Regions from separate parts of the Dyadobacter sandarakinus genome, predicted to be linked through region 1. Evidence: riboswitches for the same ligand, from Rfam matches in the RefSeq annotation. Region 1 holds a riboswitch; each other region holds the start of a gene.
The links. A riboswitch is a leader RNA that binds a small molecule or an ion and turns the genes downstream of it on or off. The one in region 1 is predicted to bind thiamine pyrophosphate.
Positions count from the first base shown of each region.

Region 2: another riboswitch for thiamine pyrophosphate. It lies ahead of thiS (sulfur carrier protein ThiS); the one in region 1 lies ahead of HWI92_RS20935 (TonB-dependent receptor).
Region 3: another riboswitch for thiamine pyrophosphate. It lies ahead of thiM (hydroxyethylthiazole kinase); the one in region 1 lies ahead of HWI92_RS20935 (TonB-dependent receptor).

Region 1 covers NZ_CP056775.1:5,074,344-5,080,239, forward strand. The annotation lists gene HWI92_RS20925 (D-glycero-alpha-D-manno-heptose-1,7-bisphosphate 7-phosphatase) at 1-341, opposite strand, end outside; gene hemE (uroporphyrinogen decarboxylase) at 346-1,371, opposite strand; gene HWI92_RS20935 (TonB-dependent receptor) at 1,398-3,845, opposite strand; TPP riboswitch at 3,915-4,009, opposite strand; gene rocD (ornithine--oxo-acid transaminase) at 4,082-5,341, shown strand; gene HWI92_RS20945 (S41 family peptidase) at 5,338-5,896, shown strand, end outside.
Region 2 covers NZ_CP056775.1:1,923,541-1,929,436, reverse strand. The annotation lists gene thiH (2-iminoacetate synthase ThiH) at 1-991, opposite strand, end outside; gene HWI92_RS07600 (thiazole synthase) at 981-1,745, opposite strand; gene HWI92_RS07595 (thiamine phosphate synthase) at 1,739-3,058, opposite strand; gene thiS (sulfur carrier protein ThiS) at 3,089-3,292, opposite strand; TPP riboswitch at 3,365-3,460, opposite strand; gene HWI92_RS07585 (CBM96 family carbohydrate-binding protein) at 3,781-5,896, shown strand, end outside.
Region 3 covers NZ_CP056775.1:3,411,347-3,417,242, forward strand. The annotation lists gene tenA (thiaminase II) at 1-463, opposite strand, end outside; gene thiD (bifunctional hydroxymethylpyrimidine kinase/phosphomethylpyrimidine kinase) at 460-1,284, opposite strand; gene thiE (thiamine phosphate synthase) at 1,312-1,962, opposite strand; gene thiM (hydroxyethylthiazole kinase) at 1,952-2,770, opposite strand; TPP riboswitch at 2,862-2,954, opposite strand; gene hxpB (hexitol phosphatase HxpB) at 3,038-3,712, shown strand; gene HWI92_RS13755 (sensor histidine kinase) at 3,767-5,080, shown strand; gene HWI92_RS13760 (hypothetical protein) at 5,183-5,626, shown strand; gene HWI92_RS13765 (amino acid permease) at 5,632-5,896, opposite strand, start outside.

The sequences.
Region 1 (5,896 bases):
GCTTTTTCCAGCATCAGACTGCCGGGCTTACGCGAAAGCGACCGGCCCGAGTAAGCAGGATGGCAGGGCGAAAAATAAAGATCGTCCAGCACATGGCCCGAAGCCTGCTGTAAAGCTTCGTGGATTGCATATACATTATCAGCCGTGTATAATCCTTTGGCAATACCGGCCTGGTTGGTAATAACAATCAAAAGATACCCTGCATCTTTCAGCGCACGAAGTGCATCAGGCACACCTTCGGGAATGACAAGACGATCCAGCGTGTAGAGGTAATCGGGACAGTCTTCATTGAGTACCCCATCACGGTCGAGGAACACGCACCTGGTTTTCAGACTTTCCATCACACTAGCTGGAAAATTCTTTTACAGCATCGATAAAGCAGCGGACCTTATTGGGATCGGTATCCGGATAAACCCCGTGGCCGAGGTTGGCAATATACCTTTGGGTACCAAACTGTTCCAGCATTTTCTTTACTTCCAGCCTGATCTGATCGTAGGATGCGTACAGTACACAGGGATCCAGGTTGCCCTGCAGCGTTTTACCGGGAATAAGCTCGCGCGACTCCCTCACATCCATGTTCCAGTCGAGCCCTACCACCGAGCAGCTGAGCTCGCCAATTTCCTTTCGTGCGAAAAATGCACCTTTGGCAAACACCGTGACCGGTACTTCCGTGATGGCGTCGCAAATCTGTTTAATGTAGGGAAGGGAAAAAACCTGGTATTGTTCCGGCGACAGGATACCGGCCCACGAATCGAAAACCTGTACCAGGTCGGCCCCGGCAGCGATCTGCGCTTTCAGGTATGCAATGGTACTGTCGGTAATCTGCTGCAGCAGGGAATGTGAGAATTCCGGATCAGCATACAAATGCTTCTTGGCAACTGAGAAGGTCTTGGAACCCTTTCCTTCCGTCATGTAGCAGAAGATGGTGAAAGGAGCACCCGCAAAACCAATCAGAGGCACACGGCCGGCAAGTGCCTGCTTGGTGATTTTAATGGCATCAAGTACATATTTCAGGTCTGTTTCAGGTTCTGCAACATGAAGTTTCTGCAGGTCGGCCGAAGTATGCACGGTAGCAGGGAAAACAGGTCCGCGCTGCTCCACCATCTCATAGGGCAGTCCCATCGCCTCCGGTACGACAAGAATATCTGAAAAGATGATCGCTGCATCGACACCCAGCAGGTCTACCGGCTGGATAGTCACTTCGGCAGCCAGCTCAGGGGTAGTAGCGAGTGCGATAAAGCTTCCGGCTTTCTCGCGCACTGCGCGGTACTCCGCCAGAATCCGTCCTGCCTGCCGCATCATCCAAACCGGTGTGCGTTCTGTATTTTCCCCCCGTGCCGCACGGAGTAAAAGGTCATTTTTCAAATCCATGCGGCAAAGGTAACAGGAAGATAAACTCAAAACCTAAAATTCACCCCAACCAGAAAGTTGGTGCCTGCCTGCGGAAAGTAGAAGTTTTCCTGTGTCAGGGCACCGCCGGCCAGGTAGCCGTAGGTATATCCGTTGGATTCATATTGCTCGTTAAAAATATTATTAACCAGCAGATTAAAGCCAATTTCATTTGCCCAGGCCGGTTTGATCGTCCACGAAAGACGCACATCATTGGTTACGTAAGCATCCAGTTTCCGCGTTTCGGTTGTGGTATTGTCCAGGTATTGTTTACTGACATACTTGGTCAGCAAAGCAATTTCCAGGTTTTTCCGGAGGGAATAAATGAGCTGGCTGCCCGCAATCGCATTGGGTGAAAAGGAGATATCGGATTTGCCGTGACTGATTGTGTTATAGCCGCCTGTGTCATAGTTGACGACATACTCCGTAAAGTTGTCGATTTTATTGCTGCTGAAAGTCGCATTGACATTCCATTTCAGATAAGTGCCCAGCGCTACGGCTCCTTCAAGTTCAATGCCGGTCCGGTAACTTTTCGGGACATTCACCCGGATGGAGTTGCCGACATCATTGATCTGGCCGGTGAGTACAAGCTGGTTTTTGTAGCGCATCAGGTAGTAATTCGCAGAAAAAGCCCATTTTCCCTGCTGCGTCCGGAAGCCGGCCTCCACGTTCTGCAGATTTTCCTTTTTGGGAAAAAGTAATGCTGTGGCTGCTGTAAAGTCATCCCGGTTCGGCTCCCGGTTGCCGACGCTGTACGATGCATAGACCGAGCTCTGATCGGCCAGCTGGTAATTAATCCCGGCTTTCGGATTGACAAAATTATACGACTGATCCACCGCCAGCTGTATCTGAACATTATCCGTACCGTGAATGGCGTGACTTACTGTCCTGAATTGCAGGTCTGCAAATGCATTCAGCTTATCTGTAAACTGGTAGTACAGCTTTCCATAAATGTTAAAGTCCTTTTTGATCCCCTGACTGTAATAGTACCGGTGCTCATTTTCGGTGTTCCCGGCATTGCGTGCCCAGGTAATCTGTCCGTAATGATCGCCGTCGTACTTGTTCCAGCCACCGCCAATGCTTGCCGTCAGCTTTTTAAAACTATTATAATCAAATGAAAAGGTAGTTCCATAAAAGTAGTTGTCGAGCCAGCGCCTGCGGACCAGATCGGTACTGGTGAGCGTATCAGTGCCGGTGATTACATCGGGCAGGTTGTAGTTTGCATAGGCGTCGTCCTTGCGGTATTGTTCATAGTAACCCAGTCCCCGGACCAGAAATCCGTTGAGGTTAAAAGTCCATTGCTGACTAAGGTTATGAGACGACACGAGCTGGTAATGATCCTGCCTGTAATTATCGACCTCGTTTTTGTAGGTGTATGAATTATAGGTCCTGTTTCCCGAATTAAGCAGGTTCCGGGCATCTTCTTCATCCAGTCCGTTCCGGTCAATGTAGCTCAGGATACCCTCCCTGTCACCCCGGAGCTTAGCCTCGGGCACCCCATTCCACGACTGGTAGGTGCGCTCTTTTCCTGAAAACACATTGACACGCACAAAGCTTTTTTTACCAAAATAACCGCCCGACAAATAGTAGGAATGCAGCTCCGACGAAGCCCGGTCCACGAAGCCGTCAGACGAAACGCGCGATAGCCTGGCATCGAAGGTAAACTTGTCCCGGATCAATCCTGAGCCTACTTTCAGCGTATTTTTGAATGTGTTAAAAGAGCCGTATGCGTTGTTGAGCTCGGCATATGCTTCCTTGCGCAATGCATTGGTATTGATGTTGACCGTTGCTCCGAACGATCCTGCACCATTGGTGGAGGTACCTACCCCGCGCTGAATCTGAATGCTGCTCACGGAAGATGCAAAGTCCGGCATGTTGACCCAGAAAACACCCTGGCTTTCGGCATCATTATACGGGATTCCATTGACGGTAACGTTAATGCGCGTTGCATCCGAGCCCCGGATGCGGATGCCCGAGTAACCCACGCCCGCCCCGGCATCGCTGGTACTGACGAGTGAAGGTGTAAAGTTGAGCAATACCGGCAAATCCTGACCAAGGTTCTGCTTGTCGATTGCGGCGGCGCTTACATTGGTATAAGCCATCGCACTTTTGTCCGTGACGCGCGTCGCATTAATGACTACTTCGTCGGCCTGATAAGTACTGCGTACCAGTTTTACATCCAGAAAATCATTTTCGGAAAGGGTGACAGCCGCAGTCTGAAAGCCGACGTAAGAAACCTCCACCGCATGGATCGCGTCAGGAATATTCCTTAATGTAAAATTCCCCTGCTGATCGGATTGTGTGCCGCGGATATCGCCGGCTTTGATGGTGGCGCCAGGCAGCGGCTTGCCGTCTTCCGCATCGGTAATGCGGCCTTTCAGCATGCGCTGGGCGAAAGTGGACAAGGAAAGAATGCTGAAAATGAATGTCAGCAGATAGGTAGTAACGGTTCGCATTGCGATAAAGTTGTTACAACAGGCAGGGGCCACCTATCTTGGATACAAAAAATAAAAACAAGAAACAGCCTGAAAACCGGCTTCTCTCCCTACGCCGGCATTACCCGGATCAGGTTTATGGGTATGATCTCAGCCCGTCAGGTAGGGCACCCCTTTGAGATTATGGGGCAAAGCTAGTTCTTTTCGCTATTTTTACATAAACACGAAGTGAAAATCCTGTATAACCTGACTATCTCATGACAACCTTCTCCGACACGCTCACCAGCGCAGCTGCACAGGCGATCGACCTCGAATACCGCTACGGTGCACATAATTACAAACCGATGCCCGTAGTGCTGGAACGCGGTGCGGGTGTGTATGTCTGGGATGTGGAGGGCAAGCAATATCTGGATTTTCTTTCGGCATACAGTGCGGTGAGCCAGGGGCATTGTCATCCGCATATCGTCAATGCCATGATCAGCCAGGCGCAAAAGCTCACCCTCACTTCCCGTGCATTTTACAATGACCGGCTGGGTGAATGTGAAAAAATGCTGTGCGAATATTTCGGCTACGATAAGGTACTTATGATGAATTCGGGCGTGGAAGGCGGTGAGACCGCATTGAAGCTGACCCGCAAATGGGCATACAAAGTCAAAGGCATTGCGCCGGGTAAAGCCAAAACCGTGTACGCCGCAGGTAATTTCTGGGGCCGGACGCTGGCAGCCATTTCTTCTTCCACGGATCCGTCCAGTACCGATGATTACGGTCCGTTTCTGCCGGGCTACGAAATCATTCCCTACGACAACCTGGATGCATTGGAAAATCTGCTCAAAAATGATCCTGATATTGCCGGCTTCATGGTGGAACCTATCCAGGGCGAGGCCGGGGTGGTAGTACCGAGGGCGGGCTACCTGAGGGGCGTGCGCGAACTTTGCAGCCAATACAATGTGCTTTTTATAGCCGATGAGGTCCAGACCGGCATTGGCCGCACGGGCATGCGGCTGGCATGTGACTGGGAAGGTGTGAAACCTGATATCCTGGTTTTGGGAAAAGCCCTCTCGGGCGGTACGATGCCTGTGTCTGCTGCATTCGCGGACAACGAAGTTATGCTCACAATCGCGCCCGGAGAGCACGGCTCTACCTATGGCGGCAACCCCCTGGCCTGTGCCGTGACCATTGCCGCACTGGAAGTAGTACAGCGTGAAAACCTGGCTGGAAATGCAGAGGCGATGGGAGCGTTGTTCAGGCAGAGGATTTCTGATCTTCAAAAACAATGTTCTCTGATAGAGGTCGTTAGAGGAAAAGGCCTGTTGAATGCTATCGTTATCAATGATACCGAGGAAAGTACCACAGCAATGGATCTTTGTTACAAAATGATGGAAAAAGGGTTGCTCTGCAAGCCTACCCACGGCAACAAGATCCGCTTTGCACCTCCTCTGGTTATCAATGAACAGCAGATGAACCAGGCCTGTGATATTATTGAGGAAGTGTTTCTGGAAACAAACGCAAGTCGATGAGAAATAAAATTTTACTTCCATTTTTCCTGCTTGCATTGCTTTGTGCAGCCTGCAAGGAAAAGAACGTAGAGCCGGCCACAAGCACGGAGACCAACCAGTGGATTTATGACCAGATGAAGTACTGGTATTACTGGAACGACCATATCACAGCCAATCCGGACCTGACGCAATCGCCCGAAGACTTTTTTGAATCGCTGCTGTATCGCTACGATGCCGGTACGCGGCCCGATGGCGACCGGTTTTCGTGGATCCAGGAGAGCGCCGACGAGCTAAAAGCCTCACTCAGCGGTGAAACCAAAACAACCGGAATGCAATACAAGCTGTTTTACTATCCCAGCGGCTCCACCAATGTGATTGGGGTGGTATTGTATGTTGCTCCCGGCTCGTCTGCATCTGACGCGGGATTCCGGCGGGGTGATATTTTCAGCAGTGTGGGCGGTACAAAGCTGACAGGCGACAATTACCGCCAGCTGCTCAATGCAGGCGGCGCACTTTCCTACACGATCTCCAAATTCGATGTGGACGACGTGCTGAAAGAGACAACGGTAAAAAGGA
Region 2 (5,896 bases), 2.9 Mb from region 1:
GTGCTACGATGTAGCCGCCGGGGTTGGTTTTGGAACCGGCGCTCATGGAGGTTACCCCAAGCTGGATGCAATGGTTTCTGAACTTTTCAGATTCGCGGGTCGATAAAGACAGTTCCACCTCCGCATTGAAAATCCGGTAAGCACAGATCAGCTGTACAAGCTCCCGGTCCGACATGTTGACCTTCGGCTCAATACCACCGGAAAAAGGGCGTAATCGGGGGAATGAAAGTGCGTACCGGGATTGCCAGTAGGTTTTTTCAAGATAATTTAAATGCAGCGCGGTGAAGAAACTATCCGTTCGCCAATCCTCCAATCCGATCAGCACGCCAAGTCCCATTTTGTGAATCCCGGCCCTGCCGAGCCGGTCGGGTGTGTCGAGCCGGTAGTGGAAATGTGCTTTTTTCCCTTTCGGATGGTGTCTGCGGTATTCATCCTTGTGGTACGTTTCCTGGTAAACCAGCACGGAATGCAGGCCCAGCGGGATCAATGTTTCGTACTCCTGCTGATCCAGCGGCTGTACCTCCATGGAAATCTGTGTGAAGTGCGGGCGGATCAGTTCGAGTACCATTTTAAAGTAGTCCACATGCACCGTCTGGTTCGCCTCGCCGGTCACCAGGAGCACGTGCTCGTAACCCATTTGTTTGATTACCTCCACTTCCTGCATGATCTCGCGCTCCGTAAGTGTCCGCCGGCGAACCTTATTGTTCATGCTGAAACCGCAGTAAGTACAAATGTTGGTGCATTCATTGGACAGGTACAGCGGAATATACATGTGCATGGTTTTGCCAAAACGCTGCTGCGTCAGCCTGCGGCTCAGCTGTGCCATCGGTTCAAGGTACCGGGCTGCGGAAGGAGAAATCAATGCTTTGAAGTCCTCCAAACTGCGTTGGGGTGCATGCAGGGCATCTTCCACATCCCTGGTATTTTTTGCAAGAATGCTTTCCCTGACCTCCTGCCAGCTGTATTTTTCAAAAATCTCTTTAAAGCTCATCCAGAAATGTGGTTAATGGGCTGCTGGCACTGGCCGCGCCGGTTATTCCTAATTTTGCTTCATAAGCCATGCGTCCGGCCTGTACTGCCATTTTGAAAGCCCCGGCCATAGCCACCGGATCGCCTGCCACGGCAATGGCCGTATTCACGAGCACGGCATCCGCCCCGATCTCCATCGCCTTTGCAGCGTCCGAAGGGGCACCGATCCCGGCATCCACGATAACCGGAACTTTGCTCTGCCCGATGATGATTTCGAGGAAATCAATGGTTTTCAGTCCCTTGTTACTCCCGATCGGCGAGCCTAGCGGCATCACGGCCGAAGCGCCGGCATCTTCAAGCCTTTTGCAGAGTACGGGATCGGCGTGGATGTAGGGTAAGATGACAAAACCCAGCTTAGCCAGTTCCTCGGTTGCAAGGAGGGTTTCAATCGGGTCCGGGAGCAGATATTTCGGATCCGGGTGAATTTCCAGTTTCAGCCAGTTGGTTTCCAAAGCTTCCCGCGCCAGCTGAGCGGCAAAAATGGCCTCTTTTGCATTTCTTACGCCGGAAGTATTGGGTAAAAGATGAAATTGGCTGTGATCCAGGTGGCTTAATATATCGTCGGACCGGTCGCGTACATTGACGCGCCGCAGGGCAACGGTAACCAGTTCGGAGCCGGAGGCCAGCAATGCCTGCTCCATAACCTGGGCTGAGCTGAATTTGCCCGTGCCGGTAAACAGCCGGGATTGAAAAGTTTTGTCTGCGATGGTTAGCATAGGGCTTGTTGAATTTGTGAAACGGTGGCTTTCGGGTCGGCGGCACCGATCAATGCGGAAGACAGCGCTACGCCGTAAATGCCAGTCTGCCGAAGCACATCAATATCTTCCGGCGTAACACCGCCGATAGCGATAATGGGCGTTTGAAAGCGATTTTCGGTCATTTGCTGCATGAGTCTTGCATATCCATCTGTGCCCAGGATCGGGCTCAGGTTTTGTTTGGTTCTGGTAAAACGAAATGGTCCCAGACCAATGTAATCAGCACCTTCGGCGATGCGTGACTGAATGTCTTCCCAGGTATTGGCCGTGCCGCCGATGATCATTTTTCTGCTAACCAGTGACCGTGCTTCCGGGATCGGCATGTCGGTAAGACCCAGATGCAGTCCATAAGCCTGCACAGTGCGGGCGACGCGGGGATGATCATTGATGATCAGCCGGGCGCCGAACCGGTCGCACAATTGTATGGCTTCCCGGGCCATGGCAAGGATTTCCTCTTCGGTACGACCCTTTATACGTAGCTGAATCCACCGGCAACCCGCTTCCAGGGCCAGCCGGATGCTATCCAGGTGCGACATCTCTTCCGTTTCCTGCGAAATAAACTGTAGCCGGCCGATCACCGGGGTATGAAATTGCTGATCGGAATGTCCAGCGCTACGTTTGTCGGCATTCTTGGAGGTGTCATTTTCAATTTTCACTTCCGATTTCATTGCCGAAAAATCAGGCAATGAGGCGAGAAGCCTGAATTGATTCACCGCATTTTCCGGCTTTTGCCAGATGCTGCCGAGTACCGCGGCACCATCCATGCCCATCTGGGCGATCGTTTGGATGTTGTGAACATCAATGCCGCCCAGGGCAAATACCTTTCCGGTGTAATTGTATTTATTCAAATAAAACTCATCCGGAATTCGGGACTTGTAACCAGGTTTTGAAATACTGTCAAACACAGGTCCCAGAAATACATAGTCAAAGCTGTGGGAAAGACTTTGAAGCGCATCCGGATCGTGGATGGACGTGCTTAATGTAAACCCATGTTTTTTCCATTCGTTCAGATCATCAGCTGTCTGCATCAGTCTGTTATGTTCCGTGAAATGAATGCCACCGATGTCGAATACCGCCGCAAGCTGGTGATGCTGATGCAGTACCATGCGGCCCCGGTACGTCTTCGCTATACTTTGGATCAATGCCTTCATATCCGCTTCGGATACTTCCGGTTTTCGCACATGCAGGCGCGGTAGCCCCAGTGCGAAGAGGCGGTTGATGATATCTGCTTCATCCGGCAGCATTTCCGGATGTGTGATCACGATTAAGTCCATTTTACAAATGATTTTGCTTCCGATTTCGATCTAGCCGCCTTGGGTGGCGGTGATGATGGTGATGTGATCGTTAGGGGAAAGCCTGCGATGGGGCCAGTCGGATTTTGGGACGACGAATTGATTGACGGCAACTGCAATGCCCTTGCCGGAACTCTCATAGAATTCGGAAATGAGTTGACCCACGGAACACGTAGCGTCGATTTGAGTTGCCTGACCGTTTAGTTTGATTTCCATTCCATATACAGTTTTAAATGAAAAACCTTAGGAATGGACCTATGAAGAAAAGATGGAAGGAAGCTACGGAACACGGTAACTCCTGCTTTTCCCTTCGGCAGTACTAGCTGCATCAGGTTCAAAGGGTATGATCTCAGTCCGCACATCGGGACACCCCTAAAGTTGTGGCAAAGCTAGATGAAAAAGCGGATTTTCAAAAAAAGCCGGGGGGAGCGCGTCGGGAAGCCGAACTTATTGATGAAAATCAAATCCCAAACCATTGTTCAATAGATCCATTTACAATTTGAAAAGCTTAAAGTGATTTCTCTCGCATGTCAGATGCATCATAAAGAGTCTGGTAGGTACCTGGAAATTAACCCGTAACAACTTTATAAGGAAAGACATACAGGTGCTCGTATCGGAAGATGACGCCTTTTTATTGTAAATATCTCCCACGTGGCCAGTATGTAGGATGTTGTTCCGTCTAATGGTAAAAAATGATCATAGAAATGAGAACAACCTTTATCCACCACCCTTTACAATCCATTCAAAGACTTGCACTTGTTTGCATCCTGTTATTCCTGAGCCCCGCCACCCTGCTCTTTGCGCAGCCCGGTATTGAATGGGATAAGAAGTACGGAGGTAATATGGCTGAGCGTCTGGCTACCATGATTGCCACTCCGGATGGCGGGTATATACTGGCTGGCAACTCCAATTCGGGCATTTCGGGTGAAAAAAGTCAGCCAAACCGTGGACCTGCCGCCCAGACTCCCTACACTTTCGGTGATTACTGGATCGTGAAAATCGGCGCAGACGGTAGCAAGCAATGGGACAGAACGCTTGGGGGAGATAGTCAGGATCAGTTAACCACGATCATCACCACTTCGGATGGAGGCTACCTCGCAGGGGGTACGTCGTGGTCTAATGTAAGCGGAGAGAAATCCCAGGATGCCTGGAACGATCAGGCGTCAGATGGCAACAAAAGGAAAGACTACTGGATTGTAAAACTAGCTGCGGACGGCACCAAACAGTGGGATAAAACCATTGGAGGGACGGTAACTGACGATTTGAAATCCATGGCGCAAACCAGTGATGGCGGGTATATACTGGCAGGGAATTCCAATTCCAGCAACAGCGGCGACAAGTCGCAACGATCCAAAGGCCTGACGGATTTCTGGGTGGTCAAAATTACAGCTGACGGTACCAAAGAGTGGGACAAAGCTATCGGTGGATCTTTGCAGGAACGGGTTGCCTCTGTGAAGCAAACTGCGGATGGAGGATATATCCTGGCTGGTACGTCCAGCTCGCCCGTCAGCACGAGCAAGTCTGCGGAAAGGAGGGGAAATGCGGATTACTGGCTTGTTAAACTTTCATCAGACGGCACCAAACAATGGGACAAAGCCTATGGTGGCAGTAACATAGACGAATGTACTGCAGTAACGGTAACAGCCGACGGCGGTTACCTGCTGGGAGGTACTTCCTCTTCCCTGAAATCAGGAGAAAAATCCGAAAATAGCAGGAGGGGCAGCTACGATTACTGGATTGTGAAGGTTACATCAGACGGAACATTTCAGTGGGACAAAACGATCGGCGGCTATGAAGCAGAATACCTGAAATCAGTAACGCAGGCGGCCGACGGAGGATATATTCTGGCAGGTTATTCAGAGTCCGGAGCCGGCGTGGATAAAACACAGCCCAAAAAAGGTCTTAGTGACTACTGGGTGGTAAAAGTTACTTCTGACGGCACAAAAATATGGGACAAAACCTTGGGAACCTCCGTTAGTGACTATCTGAGCTGCGTGTTACAAACACCCGATGGAGGCTATCTTGTTGCAGGCGATACAGATACGGGGATAGCCTCAGGAGACAAAACCCAGGACAATAACGGTGCCCAGGATTTTTGGCTTGTCAAATTAACGCCGGAGGGATCAGACAGAAAACTGATGTTTTCTAATCAAACCCTGACTTTTGAAGCTACGCGCAACAATCCGCTGCCTCCGCCACAAACAGTAACCCTTACGGGCAATGCCGGTGCACCGGTCGTCAGCCTGGGCGTACGTGAAGGATCCAACTGGCTGGTGGTCCCTGATCCTGGTACGGGCCCTCTGCAATTCGGGCTTTCAGCATCTGGCATTGTCTGGAATGCAACCTCGGAAACCCTGGTCACGGCATCCGCTCCCGGCTACGAGCGGGCGATCCTGCAGGTAACATTACATGCCCGGGAAGCCACCACCCGGTTTCGCCTGGAAAATGTAGCAGATAGGTCACTGTTAGTGGATCAACCCATCAGCCTCGAAATTTCAGGAAATGCAGGACCTGGCCAAACCGTTACTTACTCCCTCACCGACAGCCCTGCAGGCGCGATGATCAACCCCTCAACAGGCTTGTTCGAGTGGACGCCGAACATGGCCGGAACATACACTTTTAACATTAAAGGTGTCACCAGTGGGCCGCCGGTACTTTCCGATGAACAGGCGATGACCGTGACAGTGTCCGAAAGATCCGATATAGAAACGATACGGATCAATGCAGCCGGACCAGATCTTAATACAGCCGACGGCCGCAGCTTCATTGCGGATAACTACTACGACGGCTCCATTCGCGTCAGTACCGTTCCGGAGGGTG
Region 3 (5,896 bases), 1.7 Mb from region 1:
AGCTTTGGTAAGGATTACCGGAAGATTGACTGGCATACATGTCATCACCTACTTTCTTGTAAATCCAGAAACAAGGCAGCAACGCAGCCACAGCAACTTCGAAAGATTCGAATGCACTGACACTGAGCAGGTAGCTGGTATAGGCAAAGCATCCGGGACCTTTGGTGCCGGCATTGTCAATCTCATAGTTTTTAAAATAGCTCAGATGCAGAGCACGCTCTACCAGGATTGCATTTTGTGCAAACTGAAAAAAATCCAGCGCATCATGGCTGTTTCCGGCCCTGGACCCTGCTGCGGCCAGCGCCCGCGCGAAGTCGGCCAGGTAAAGGGAATCCTGCGCAATGTAGAATTTAAACTTTTCTACGGGCAAAGTTCCGGTTTTCAGCTCCTGATTAAACGGATGCTGGCTGATCTGCCTGTAAATGGGAAGTGCTTCTTCCCAGAGATATGTTGTGAAGCTCATGAAATAACCTGCATTGGCAAAGGTGAAAAAGAATGATTTAAAGGACCGGGACCGTGGCCGGTAATAACATCCCTGCCGTGGCCGATCGCTCCCGCAACATACTGATGTGCTAGTACCACGGCGTCAGTAAGGGAATGCCCGAGGGCCACATACGTGGCGATGGCAGAAGATAGTGTGCAGCCTGTTCCGTGTACATTCGGGCTGCGGATATAGTCGCTTTCCAGTACCAGGCTGCCGGTATTTTGGAGGGCCAGTACATCCCGGATCACCGGTCCTGCAAGGTGCCCGCCTTTGAGTAGCACTGCCTTGCAGCCTTTTTCAAGCAGGATACCGGCCGCATGCTGCATGCTTTTCAAATCGGTTATTTTTTCAGAAACCAGGATTTCTGCCTCGTCAATATTGGGCGTAATGAGGTCGGCGCGGGTAAGCAGCTCCTGCCACAATGCATCCACTGCATCCTCCCGGATCAGCCTGCTGCCGCTTGTAGACACCATGACGGGATCGAAAACAACAAAGCGAGGCTGGTAATCTGCCAGTGCACCCGCGATTACCTGCGCTGTTTCGGCCGTATTGACCATCCCGATTTTGACTGCGTCAATGGTAAAATCTTCAAATACAGCTTCCAGCTGCTGACGTAAAAATTCGGGTGGCACCGCATGAATGGCGCGGACGCCGGTAGTGTTCTGGGCAGTGAGCGCCGTGATGGCTGACGTACCATAAGCTCCCAGTGCAGCCACGGTTTTGAGGTCAGCCTGAATGCCCGCTCCCCCGCCGCTGTCAGAGCCGGCTATGGTAAGTACAGTAGGATATCGTTTAATCATGGTGGAAATGGGAATAAGGTCCTTTTATCAGAGCCTGTTTTTTTTACCTGAAATAACAGCCTTCCGAAGCTGCTCCGCGGCATACCCGGGGAAAGCCGCGCTGCAAATGGCCGATACCACCGCTATGCCGCTTGCACCATGTTGTATAGCCTGCGTCACGTTTTCGGTGTTAATGCCTCCGATGACCACCAGCGGGTGACGGCTCACTTTCGCTGCCTGCTGCAACCCGGCCATGCCCCAGGCGGTCCCGGTATCCGGTTTAGTAGGTGTATCAAAAAGAGGGCTGATGGCCAGGTAGCTGATTTCCCAATCATTTGCCTCCTCAACATTTGCCATATTCTCCGCAGAAATACCCACGATGCTTTGGCCCGGAAGTACCTGGCGGAGCTGGTGATAATGCATGTCGCTTTGCCCGACGTGAACACCATCGGCGCCGGCTGCCAGCGCAACGTCCACACGGTCGTTAATGATGAGCGGAACATTGTATGGAGCCAGCAGCTCTTTCATTTTGGAGGCTTTATCAATAAAATCCCGGGTGTCCAGGTTTTTTTCTCGAAGCTGTACCAGGGATACGCCTCCTTTTACAGCCTCTTCCACAATCCAAAACAGATCACGACCAAGGCAGGCGGCCTCGTCGGTGACAAGGTACAGATCCAGAGGAAGTGTGCTAGCGGACATCAGCAGAACGATCCGGTGAAACGCTGATACGGGTAAGTTCAGCAAGGTGGTCCGGCGATACGGCCAGTGCATCCAGGAATGCAACCTGGAAAGACCCCGGGAGCTGGGCATGACGATAGGCGAGCTCGCCGCATACGCCCATGGTCGCTGCCGCAGATACGGCTGCCGCCAGCGGGTCGCTACATACCGCAGCATAGGCGCCGGCAATTGCCGAAGCTGAGCACCCCATTCCGGTAATACGTGTCATCAGCGGCACACCATTTGAGATGTAATACACCTTTCCATTCCCAACAATCAGGTCGGTAACCCCGCTCACACTGACAACCGATCCGAAGCGGCGGTTCAATGCCAGCGCGGCATCCAGGCTCTGGTCGGAGGAGGCGGTACTGTCCACTCCTTTGGTAGTGATGTTTGCACCGGCCAGTGCCATGATCTCAGAGGCATTGCCCCGGATAATGGCGGGCGGGGCGGTTTCCAGGAGCTGTGTCAGTACCTGATTGCGGTACGAAGTGGCACCCGCTCCTACCGGATCCAGGACAATGGGCTTGCCGAGGGCAGCCGCACGGCTCATGGCCAGCTTCATGCCTTCTGCCCAGGATGCAGACAGTGTACCAATGTTGACCACGAGCGCGCCGGCAATGCTCACCATTTCCTCCACTTCTTCCACCGCATGCGCCATCACCGGCGATGCACCCAGCGCCAGCAATGCATTTGCAGTGAAGTTCATAACCACATAATTTGTGATATTATGCACGAGAGGCACATTTTCACGGAGCAGCACGAGATTTTCCCTGATATTGATTTCCATTTTTCTGATGTTTTGCAAAAAGAAAAAGAACGGAACCCGAGACAGGCAGGTTGTGCGGTGATTTCCGCATAAAGAAATTACAGGCACCCAAGTACCTCTGATTGCTTTTTCCTACGACAGTGCCAGCTGTTTCAGGTTCGAAGGGTATGAATCTCAGTCCTTTTGGACACCCCTAAAGCCATTCTTAGCTGCGAATGTAGTAGTTTTGGTTGTTTATGAAAAACACTTGCATCAACCGGTACTTATTTTCTTTTTTAAATTTTTGAAATGATCAAAGCTGCAATATTTGATATGGATGGGTTGCTGATTGATTCAGAACATTTCTGGACAGAGGCTGCCCGCGAAGTGATGCGCAAGGTAAACTTTGAGCTTACCGATGCATTGAAACTCCAAACCACAGGACTCTCGGTTAAACTATTTCTTGACTTCTGCCACCAGCTGCAACCCTGGAATACACCCACTTTCGAGGAACTGGAAGCAGAAATCCTGACCATTGCGCACCGCAAAATTCTTGAAAATGCCGAACCCATGCCGGGTGCCATTGCGCTGATCAAAGACCTGAAAGCCACGGGACTTAAACTGGGCGTAGCGTCGGCATCGCATATGGAACTGATCGAGGACGTGCTGGAAAGACTAGACATTCTTCAGTACTTCGATGTATGGCACTCGGGCGAGCTGGAAGAGTTTACCAAGCCGCATCCGGCCGTATACCTCACCACTGCTGCCAAGCTGGGCGTACTACCCGCTGAATGCATTGCGTTTGAAGATTCGCATGCCGGGCTGCGGTCGGCACATGCGGCAGGCATGATCACGATCTCGGTTCCGGCCAGGGAAGTTTTTGAAGATGCCAAGTTCAATATGGCGCATTATAAAATAAGGTCACTGGAAAAATTCGTATTAAGCGAAATGTCCGGAGTACCGCAAAATGTCCTGGAATCCTAACCTGCCTTCGTCCACCTACACTATCCCATGATCGGATTACGGCATTTCAGTATCATGATTATGATCAGGATCACCCTGATCGTACTTAGTGTGATCGGACTTGCGTGGCTGGCTTCGGTCCATACCAATAGTACGCTGGTGTATGTCATCGGGACGATTTTCATTTTTGCCCAGGCTTCGCTTCTGTACCAGTATGTGACCAATGTAAACCGGAAACTGACGTACTTCCTGGAATCTGTCCGCTACTCGGATTTTACGATCAATTTCCGGGCAGACAACAAGATGGGGCGGACGTTCAAGGAACTGAACCAGCAGTTTAACGAAGTACTGCATGCTTTCAGACAGGCGCGGGCCGAAAAAGAGGCCAATCTGCAATACCTGAATACCATTGTGCAACATATCGGTACGGGCCTGATCACATTTGACAGTACCGGGCAGGTTAACCTGATCAACAATGCGGCATTGCGGATGCTGGGCATTTACCGGCTGCACCACCTCAACGAGCTCCGCGACCGCCACCCGCGGCTGTACGAGCTGCTCTCAACCCTCGACAGCGGCGTGCGGGAGCTTTACCGTACCCCATCCGACCAGCCACTGGCCCTGCAGGGAGCAGCCATCCAGCTGAGGGGAACCTGGGTACGTATTGTTGTTTTACAAAACATACAGACCGAACTTCAGCAGCAGGAAATCGAGTCGTGGCAAAACCTGACCCGGGTGCTGCGGCATGAGATCATGAATTCCATGACACCCATTGTATCGCTGGTAGGCACCATGCGCCTGATTGTGAACGAAGACATTGAACGCTCGACCAATGATCAGGAAGCCGTAAATGACCTAAAGGAAGCACTTTCGACGCTCGAAAAGCGTAGTAAGGGCATGATGCAGTTTGTGAATGCCTACCGGGATTTTACCACCCTGCCTAAACCGGTATTTGCCAGTATCAGTGTGGAAGAGTTACTGCAGGAAGTGATCCAGTTGCTTCAGACAGACCTGACCCGGTCGGGTGTGCTCTGGAAGCTGTCGGTAAAGCCCGAGGACCTGACCGTAAAGGCCGACGCGAGCCAGATTCAGCAGGTATTGATTAATCTTATCAAGAATGCGTCGGAGGCATTTTCCACCCAAACCAACCGTACCATCAGTCTGTCGGCCTACCAGGTAGATAATGTTGTTATGATTGAGGTGGCCGACAATGGCGATGGCATTGAGCCGGAAGCTATGGAAAATATTTTCATCCCCTTTTACACTACCAAAAAAACAGGCTCAGGCATCGGGCTCAGTCTTTCGAGGCAGATTCTGCAGCAGCATAATGGTCAGCTGAATGTTGCATCCGACGTAGGAAAAGGTACAGTTTTTACGTTAATTATCTAGCAGTCAGCGCAAGGCAACCGTACCGGAATGAAATGCCGCAGTACGTTCCAACCTTCGTAAAAGCAGGACTGTCATGATAAAAAAGCCAAAAACTTGACCGGTATGAAAAACTACGTCTTAGCTGCATTGATGCTTGTTTGTACATCATGCAAAAACACGACGGTGGACAGGAAGGATGAGGAGATTATGTACAAACAGTCGGTTCTCCTCAATGATGTCCCCAAAGCTACACTTACATTTTTTGACGTTCAGGACAGTCGGTGCCCGCAGGGTGTACAATGCTTCTGGGCGGGCAATGCAACCGTGGACCTCCTGCTTTCGGGTGTAACTGCGGAAGGTGGCGTGAACGAACATGTAAAAATGTGCCTAGGCGATTGCAGGACACTTTACAAAATGAGCTCCTTCAAAATGGCGGATACCCTGACGAAGCGTTTTGCCGATGAAAATTACCGACTGATCCTGACCGCAGTTAACCCTGCCGCAAAGGTCGATAGTACCGGGAACAAGGAAAAACGTTCCATTCTGCTTAAAATTGAAAAGCAATAGCTGGCTCAGGCCAGCTTGCTTCTGCGGTACCCGTAGCTGAAATAAATCACAAGCCCGATGGCCAGCCAGATCACAAAAATAAGCCAGTTGGATGCCCCGAGCTCTGTCATGAGGTACAAATTGGTAAGGATGCCGGCTACGGGCAGCGATGAAAAGTTGTGTCGGTAGCTCAATACCGTGAGCACGGCCCAGGTAATCCAGAAAACAATGGTGAGCAGCTTGTGCTCCATGATCTCAGCCAGCGAAAGCGCGCGCCACTCAGCAATCGTG